DNA from 3 places in the Mucilaginibacter paludis DSM 18603 genome. Region 3 is predicted to be linked to each of the others. Evidence: riboswitches for the same ligand, from Rfam matches in the RefSeq annotation. Region 3 holds a riboswitch; each other region holds the start of a gene.
What was found. A riboswitch is a leader RNA that binds a small molecule or an ion and turns the genes downstream of it on or off. The one in region 3 is predicted to bind S-adenosylmethionine.
Positions count from the first base shown of each region.

Region 1: another riboswitch for S-adenosylmethionine. It lies ahead of MUCPA_RS35345 (cysteine desulfurase family protein); the one in region 3 lies ahead of MUCPA_RS27375 (O-acetylhomoserine aminocarboxypropyltransferase/cysteine synthase family protein).
Region 2: another riboswitch for S-adenosylmethionine. It lies ahead of metH (methionine synthase); the one in region 3 lies ahead of MUCPA_RS27375 (O-acetylhomoserine aminocarboxypropyltransferase/cysteine synthase family protein).

Region 1 covers NZ_CM001403.1:8,364,554-8,366,823, reverse strand. Annotated here, with positions in the region: gene MUCPA_RS35345 (cysteine desulfurase family protein) at 1-985, opposite strand, end outside; SAM riboswitch class I at 1,072-1,186, opposite strand; gene MUCPA_RS35340 (glycoside hydrolase family 25 protein) at 1,574-2,270, opposite strand, start outside.
Region 2 covers NZ_CM001403.1:3,356,631-3,358,900, reverse strand. Annotated here, with positions in the region: gene MUCPA_RS14065 (Bax inhibitor-1/YccA family protein) at 1-39, shown strand, start outside; gene MUCPA_RS14060 (murein L,D-transpeptidase catalytic domain-containing protein) at 78-680, shown strand; SAM riboswitch class I at 748-858, shown strand; gene metH (methionine synthase) at 1,041-2,270, shown strand, end outside.
Region 3 covers NZ_CM001403.1:6,523,318-6,525,587, forward strand. Annotated here, with positions in the region: gene MUCPA_RS27375 (O-acetylhomoserine aminocarboxypropyltransferase/cysteine synthase family protein) at 1-1,205, opposite strand, end outside; SAM riboswitch class I at 1,459-1,570, opposite strand; gene MUCPA_RS27380 (trans-sulfuration enzyme family protein) at 1,668-2,270, opposite strand, start outside.

The DNA of each region.
Region 1 (2,270 bases), 1.8 Mb from region 3:
AACAGGCGCTGCCGCCCGATACAGATATGCCCGATTGGTCTAAATGGCGCAGCAGGTCAGGATACGCACAACAGTACGGAAAGTTTACGCTCAGTACGGTATACAAACTTTGGTCGTCGTCGGATGAGTTTCCATTAAACTTTATATCCGGAATAACATCAACTAACCGCTTTTTTAAATATCGTTTGATGGATAAGATATAATCGTGGTCGCGTTTGAGGTGCAGGTTAGCAATTTTTAAAGCCGAAGCCAGCCCAACAATACCTGCGATATTCTCCGTTCCGGCCCTTAAACTGTTTTCCTGTCCTCCGCCCTTAATCAGTTGTGTTAATTTGAGTCCTTTCCTGAAATATAAAAAACCAATACCTTTGGGTCCGTGGAATTTATGGGCAGAAGCGGTTAGGAAATGAATTTTGCACTGTTTCAAATTAAAGCGGTAGTGGCCCATAGTCTGAACGGTATCGGTATGAAACAAGGCATCATATTTTTCACAAAGCAAGGCTATCCTTTCAATGTCATTGATATTGCCTATTTCGTTATTGGCATGCATAATAGAAACCAGGCTGCGCGATTTGGTTCTGAGGAGCAACTCTAAACCGGCATAATCCAGGTTTCCCTTCTCATCGTTTTTAACAAAACTGATTTGAATATCACCTTTAACTCTTAAAGCCTCTAACGTGTTTAAAACGGCATGATGTTCCATACTTGTGGTGATGACATGTTTAACAGCGCCAAATTGTACAGCAGAAAGGATGGCAATATTATCTGCTTCAGTTCCTCCTGAGGTGAAAATGATTTCTTCGGGCAATGCGTTAATCTGCTGGGCAATAATTTTTCTGCTTTCTTCAATTGCGCTTTTAACTTCTCTGCCATGATGATGCTGTGAAGAGGGATTACCGAAATGATTTAACAAAAAGGGAGTCATGGCTTCAAAAACTTGTGGTTCAAGCGGGGTGGTGGCGGCGTTATCCAGGTAAATTTTCATTGTTGATAATGTTTTATAAGTTAAACTACATGTATTAACTTATCCGGAAAGCGGCAGCAGCTTGATGACCAGTAAAATATACTGTCAACTTATCTTTCCCCCGCGTATTGATGGGGTAGGAGTTAGCACCTTTTAGCAGCAAGAGCTGTACAGGTTGCTAAGACTTCATCGGGCCATTCCCTCAGTCTTTCTGGATAAGTATATAAAGAACAAGCATTCCATTTGAATGACCATACAAATATATATAAAGTCTATAGATTTTATATATATTTGTGAAAGTATTTTATTTTTTGCTTTTAGAGCTTAAATGGATCGGGATGTAAACACAGAGGGATGTTGCTGCTATTAAGCAGATAGATAATTGATGCTCTTTATACAACAGGCTGTAAGGTAATTAAGTATCAGTTGGAGCGGGGGGAGAACATATAGCCTGAATGAATCCGAACAGTACATGCTTCTCTCAAGTATGCTGCAATGCTTGCTTGCTGTAAAACTGAATCGTATCATGCCTGAGCTCAATGAATTTCAAACTCGTACCATAATTCCCATTAATTAACTAACTCCTGGATAAGCCATCTTGCCATAGCGCTATGGCTTCAATAGCTTTCTAAAAGCTACGCTATCGCCTTTAAAGGTGTCAAAGTCAACCACATGATGAATGCCGTTAACGGTTGCTTTGCTGGTGTGCTGCCAAAATTGCCAGTTGGCGGCCCGGTTAACATCCGTTTCGGGTTTATCATAGTGGGCTATCCATAGTGGATATTCGTCATAATAGCCCTTGAGGTAATCCTGGTAAAAACTCAGGCCCGAATAAATGATAGGTTTAATATAGGTTTTATGCCGTATGGTGGCAAAAAAATCATTTAAGGTAACGCGCATTTGTTCGGGGGCAACTCCGTCAAGCTGTTCTACATCCACTACCAAGGGCAAATCATTTTTTTCGAGTTTAACGGTTTTTAAAAATAGTTTTGCCTGTAGCTTTCCGCTTTTGCCCGGCCTAAAGTAATGGTAAGCACCGCAAATGATACCGGTTTTGGCAGCCTCGCGCCAGTTACGCTGGAAGTACGAGTCAACAAAATTCTCGCCCTCGGTAGCTTTAATAAAAGCGAAGCTAACGTGCAATCCGTTTTCTTCCATCTGCTTCACTTTTTGCCAGTCTATTTTACCCTGCGCGTAAGATACGTCAATACCATGAATGCTGTATTTTTCTGATACGTGTACATTGAAGCTTTTGTAATGCCGGTAGTTAATATCCTCGCCAATATCGTTTATCCAATGCCACAAC
Region 2 (2,270 bases), 3.2 Mb from region 3:
TTTTTAATGCTATTGCGCATTTTCGGCAGAAGAAGATAAGCTTACCCAGTCTAAAAACTTTTAATCCAGAAAGGATAATGTATAAAACAATCATCTGTGTTTTATTTGCATTATCCTTTTTTATTGATGCGATGGCATCTGGCCGCCAAATCGATCCGGCCAAAACAAACCAAAAGGCTAAACAAGCACTGCTTTATTGCAAACGCAAAGGCTATAATACCCGCTACTGTATCCTGATTGATATGAGCCTGCCATCGGGTACCAAGCGCTTTATGGTATGGGATTTTACCAAACAAAACATTTTACTTTCGGGCTTAATCAGCCACGGTTGTGGCCGCAGCCCGTGGTCGGGCGTCTGGAACAAAGACCATCCCTCTTTCAGCAACCGCGACGGCAGCCATTGCACCGCCTTGGGCAAATACCAAATTAACGACCGCTCATACAGCGCCTGGGGCATACACGTTAAATACTTTTTAACTGGTTTAGATACCAGTAACAACAACGCCCTGGTGAGGCAGGTAGTCTTCCATTCCTGGGAGAAAGTACCCGAAAAGGAGGTCTATCCCGATGGTACGCCCGAAGGCTGGGGTTGTCCCGCCATATCAAACAACGTGATGAAACAAGTTGATGCCATGCTCCGCAAACAGAAAAAGCATGTACTGATGTGGATATACAGCTAAAAGTCATTATAGCATACGCCACATAACCCGCTATTGCACAATACAACTTTATTATGCAACTTTGCAATGCTTATAGAGAAAGACGGAGGGATTAGACCCTGCGATGTCTTAGCAACCTGTACTTACAAGGTGCTACATTCTACTGCAACCAAACTTAGCGGTTGCAGACAGATAAGCGAAAGTCAACATCAACACCCGACTTTTCGATATAAGCTTGTTTTGGATTACACTGATTTGATTGGATTACACCGATTGTTGATTTGGATTACGCTGATTGTTATCTGTGCGCGAGTCTCCCAAAATCGATGAAATCATCAAAAGAATCAGTGAAATCATCAAAAATCGGTGGAATCACAAAAAATGGATATCAGACAAGAACTACAAAAACGCATACTGATTATTGACGGGGCAATGGGTACCATGATACAGCGGTACCAGCTTACCGAAGCTGATTTTCGTGGAGAACGTTTTAAAAATCATCATTCAGACTTACAGGGTAATAACGACCTGCTCAATATCACGCGCCCTGATATTATTAAAACCATCCATGCGGAATACCTGGAGGCCGGAGCAGATATTATTGAAACCAATACATTCAGCACCCAGGTGATCTCGCTTGCAGATTACCACCTTGAAGAACTGGCTTACGAGCTGAGCTACGAAGGTGCGCGCATAGCCCGCGAAGCTGCCGACGAATACACTGAAAAAACACCGCATAAGCCTCGCTTTGTTGCCGGTGCCATTGGCCCCACCAACCGCACGGCATCCTTATCGCCCGATGTGAACGACCCTGGATACCGCGCCGTTACTTTTGACGACCTGGTTGCAGCTTACTATACCCAGGTTCGTGGCCTGGTTGATGGCGGCTCGGATGTACTGCTGATCGAAACTATTTTTGATACGCTGAATGCCAAAGCGGCCATATTTGCCATCAAACAGTACGAGAACGAGTGTAAGGCAGCCGGTAAGGATTATCCTGCCTTCAGGCCAACTGGCGGTATCATGATCTCGGGCACTATTACCGATGCCTCGGGCAGAACTTTATCCGGGCAAACCGTAGAAGCATTCTGGAACTCCATCCGCCATGCCAACCTGTTGTCTGTAGGGTTAAACTGCGCTTTGGGTGCCAAAGAGATGCGTCCGCATATCGAGGAGCTTTCCGCCAAGGCAAGTGTTTATATTTCCGCCTACCCCAACGCGGGTTTACCCAACGAGTTTGGCGCTTACGACGAGGCTCCACACGAAACCGCGCATTTGGTTGAAGATTTTATGGCGGCTGGCCTGGTTAATATTGTTGGCGGTTGTTGTGGCACCACGCCCGATCATATCAGTTGCATTGCTAAAAAAACAGAAAGCTTCCCGCGAAGGCAAATACCGAAGGTTGAAACCTTTATGCGCCTGAGCGGCTTAGAAGCCATCACACTTACCCCCGAAAGTAATTTTGCCAACGTGGGCGAGCGTACCAATATTACCGGTTCGCCCAAGTTTTCTAAACTGATTTTGGCCGAAGACTACGAAGGGGCGTTGGTAGTGGCCCGCCAGCAGGTAGAGGGCGGTGCCCAGGTGATTGACGTGAATATGGACGAGGGC
Region 3 (2,270 bases):
CCGGCGGCGGCCTGCTCCGTATCTGATAATTGCTGATGTGTTGTGGCCGATGGTTGGATGATCAAGGTTTTTGCATCGCCCACGTTAGCCAGGTGACTCACCAGTTGTAAGCTGTTGATAAACTGACCGGCATTTTCTTTTTCGCCCTTAATCTCGAAAGATAATACGGCGCCAAATCCATTTTTAAGATATTTTTTGGCCAATTGATGGTGTGCCGATGATTCGAGCCCCGGATAATTTACTTTGGCTACCTGCGGATGATTTTCCAACCATTTAGCAAGTTCTAACGCATTATCAACATGGCGCTGAACGCGTAAAGACAAAGTTTCCAAACCCTGGATGAGCAGGAAAGAGTTAAATGGCGATTGCGATGAACCGAAATCGCGCAGACCCTCAACCCGGGCACGGATGATGAACTGGATATTGCCGAAGGGGCCGCCAACGCCAAATACATCAGCGAAAACCAAGCCGTGATAACCTTCGGAAGGCTCAGTAAATTGTGGGTACTTGCCGTTGCCCCAGTTGTAGTTGCCGCCATCAACAATAACGCCGCCAATGCTGGTGCCATGGCCGCCAATCCATTTAGTGGCCGACTCAACCACCACATGAGCGCCATGCTCTAAAGGGCGGAACAAATAACCACCTGCGCCAAATGTATTATCAACTATTAAGGGCAGATCATATTTATTGGCCAGCGCGGCAATTTTTTCAAAATCAGGAATGTTAAAGCCGGGGTTGCCAATAGTTTCAAGGTAAAGCGCCTTGGTATTGCTATCTATCAGTGCTTCGAAGCTTTCGGCGCTGTCGTCGTGGGCGAAACGCGCTTCTACCCCTAAACGTTTAAAAGCTACTTTAAACTGGTTATAAGTGCCACCGTATAAAAACGGAGAGCTTACAAAGTTATCGCCCACCTGTAATATATTGTTCAGGGCAATAAACTGCGCCGCCTGGCCCGATGCTGTGGCTAAGGCAGCAACGCCACCTTCAAGTGCCGCAATGCGTTTTTCAAACACATCGGTAGTGGGGTTCATGATGCGGGTGTAGATATTGCCAAACTCTTTCAACGCGAACAGGTTGGCACCATGCTCGGCATTTTTAAAAACGTATGATGTAGTTTGGTATAAAGGCACAGCGCGTGAGCCTGTTGTAGGGTCTACTTCCTGACCTGCATGTAATTGTAGTGTTTCAAATTTTTGAGTTGACATGGGATGTTGAATTTTAAGTTTTCAGAATTAATTTTTGGATGTTAGATGAATGATTTCAAAGGGTGCCCGCACCCCTGGAAATTGTACACCAATTTTTCAGTAATTGAAAAAGGCGCTTCCCGTCGTTTAGCAGCTTAACAAGCAACACATACACATTGGGCTATTTGAGATAGCAACCAACACATACTCGCGACGGAAATCTTTCCGGTAATTAAAAAAATCTAAAAGCAACAACAGTATTTTCATGGTTGTACATTTATATTCCCCGATGATCCATTCACCGGGCCAGGATTTGGCACCTTCTCCGTTCCGGAGGGTTGCCAGTGGGTTAATGAGCCTGATCTCTCGCCACTTCTTTATAAATCAAACCTTTTGAGGGGCATGATCTTGGTATCGCTACCAAATAATGTTTCAAATATAGGATACAATCATCTATTATGCAAAACAATATTTTGATGTATTTTATATCGTGTTGATAGCCAGTGATATATCTTCTATCAAGTCGTCGATATTCTCTAACCCGACAGATACCCTGAGCAGGTTTTTAGGTGTTTGGGTATCCGGCCCTTCAATCATCGCTCTATGCTCAATCAGGCTTTCAACGCCGCCGAGGCTGGTGGCCTGGGTAAATAATTTCAGGGCGTTAACCACTTTAGCAGCTTTATCCGCGCCGCCTTTAACACAAAAGGAAAGCATGCCGCCAAAGCTTTGCATTTGCTGTGCGGCTATGGCGTGCTGCGGATGCGTGGCTAATCCCGGATACATTACCCGTTCAACTTTTGGATGTTTTTCTAAAAATTCGGCCAGTAGCTGTGCATTTTGTACATGGCCCTTCATGCGGTAGGGCAAGGTTTTAATGCTGCGTACCAGCATATAACAATCCTGAGGGGAGGGGATGGCGCCGCCCATTTCCTGCACCTGCCGTATTTTTTGCCACCAATCGTTTTTGTCGGCTGTAATTAAAGCGCCGCCCATAATATCGCTGTGACCGCCAAAATATTTGGTGGCCGAGTGCATAACCAGGTTGGCACCTAAAGCTAAAGGCTGCTGGCAAAGGGGGGTAGC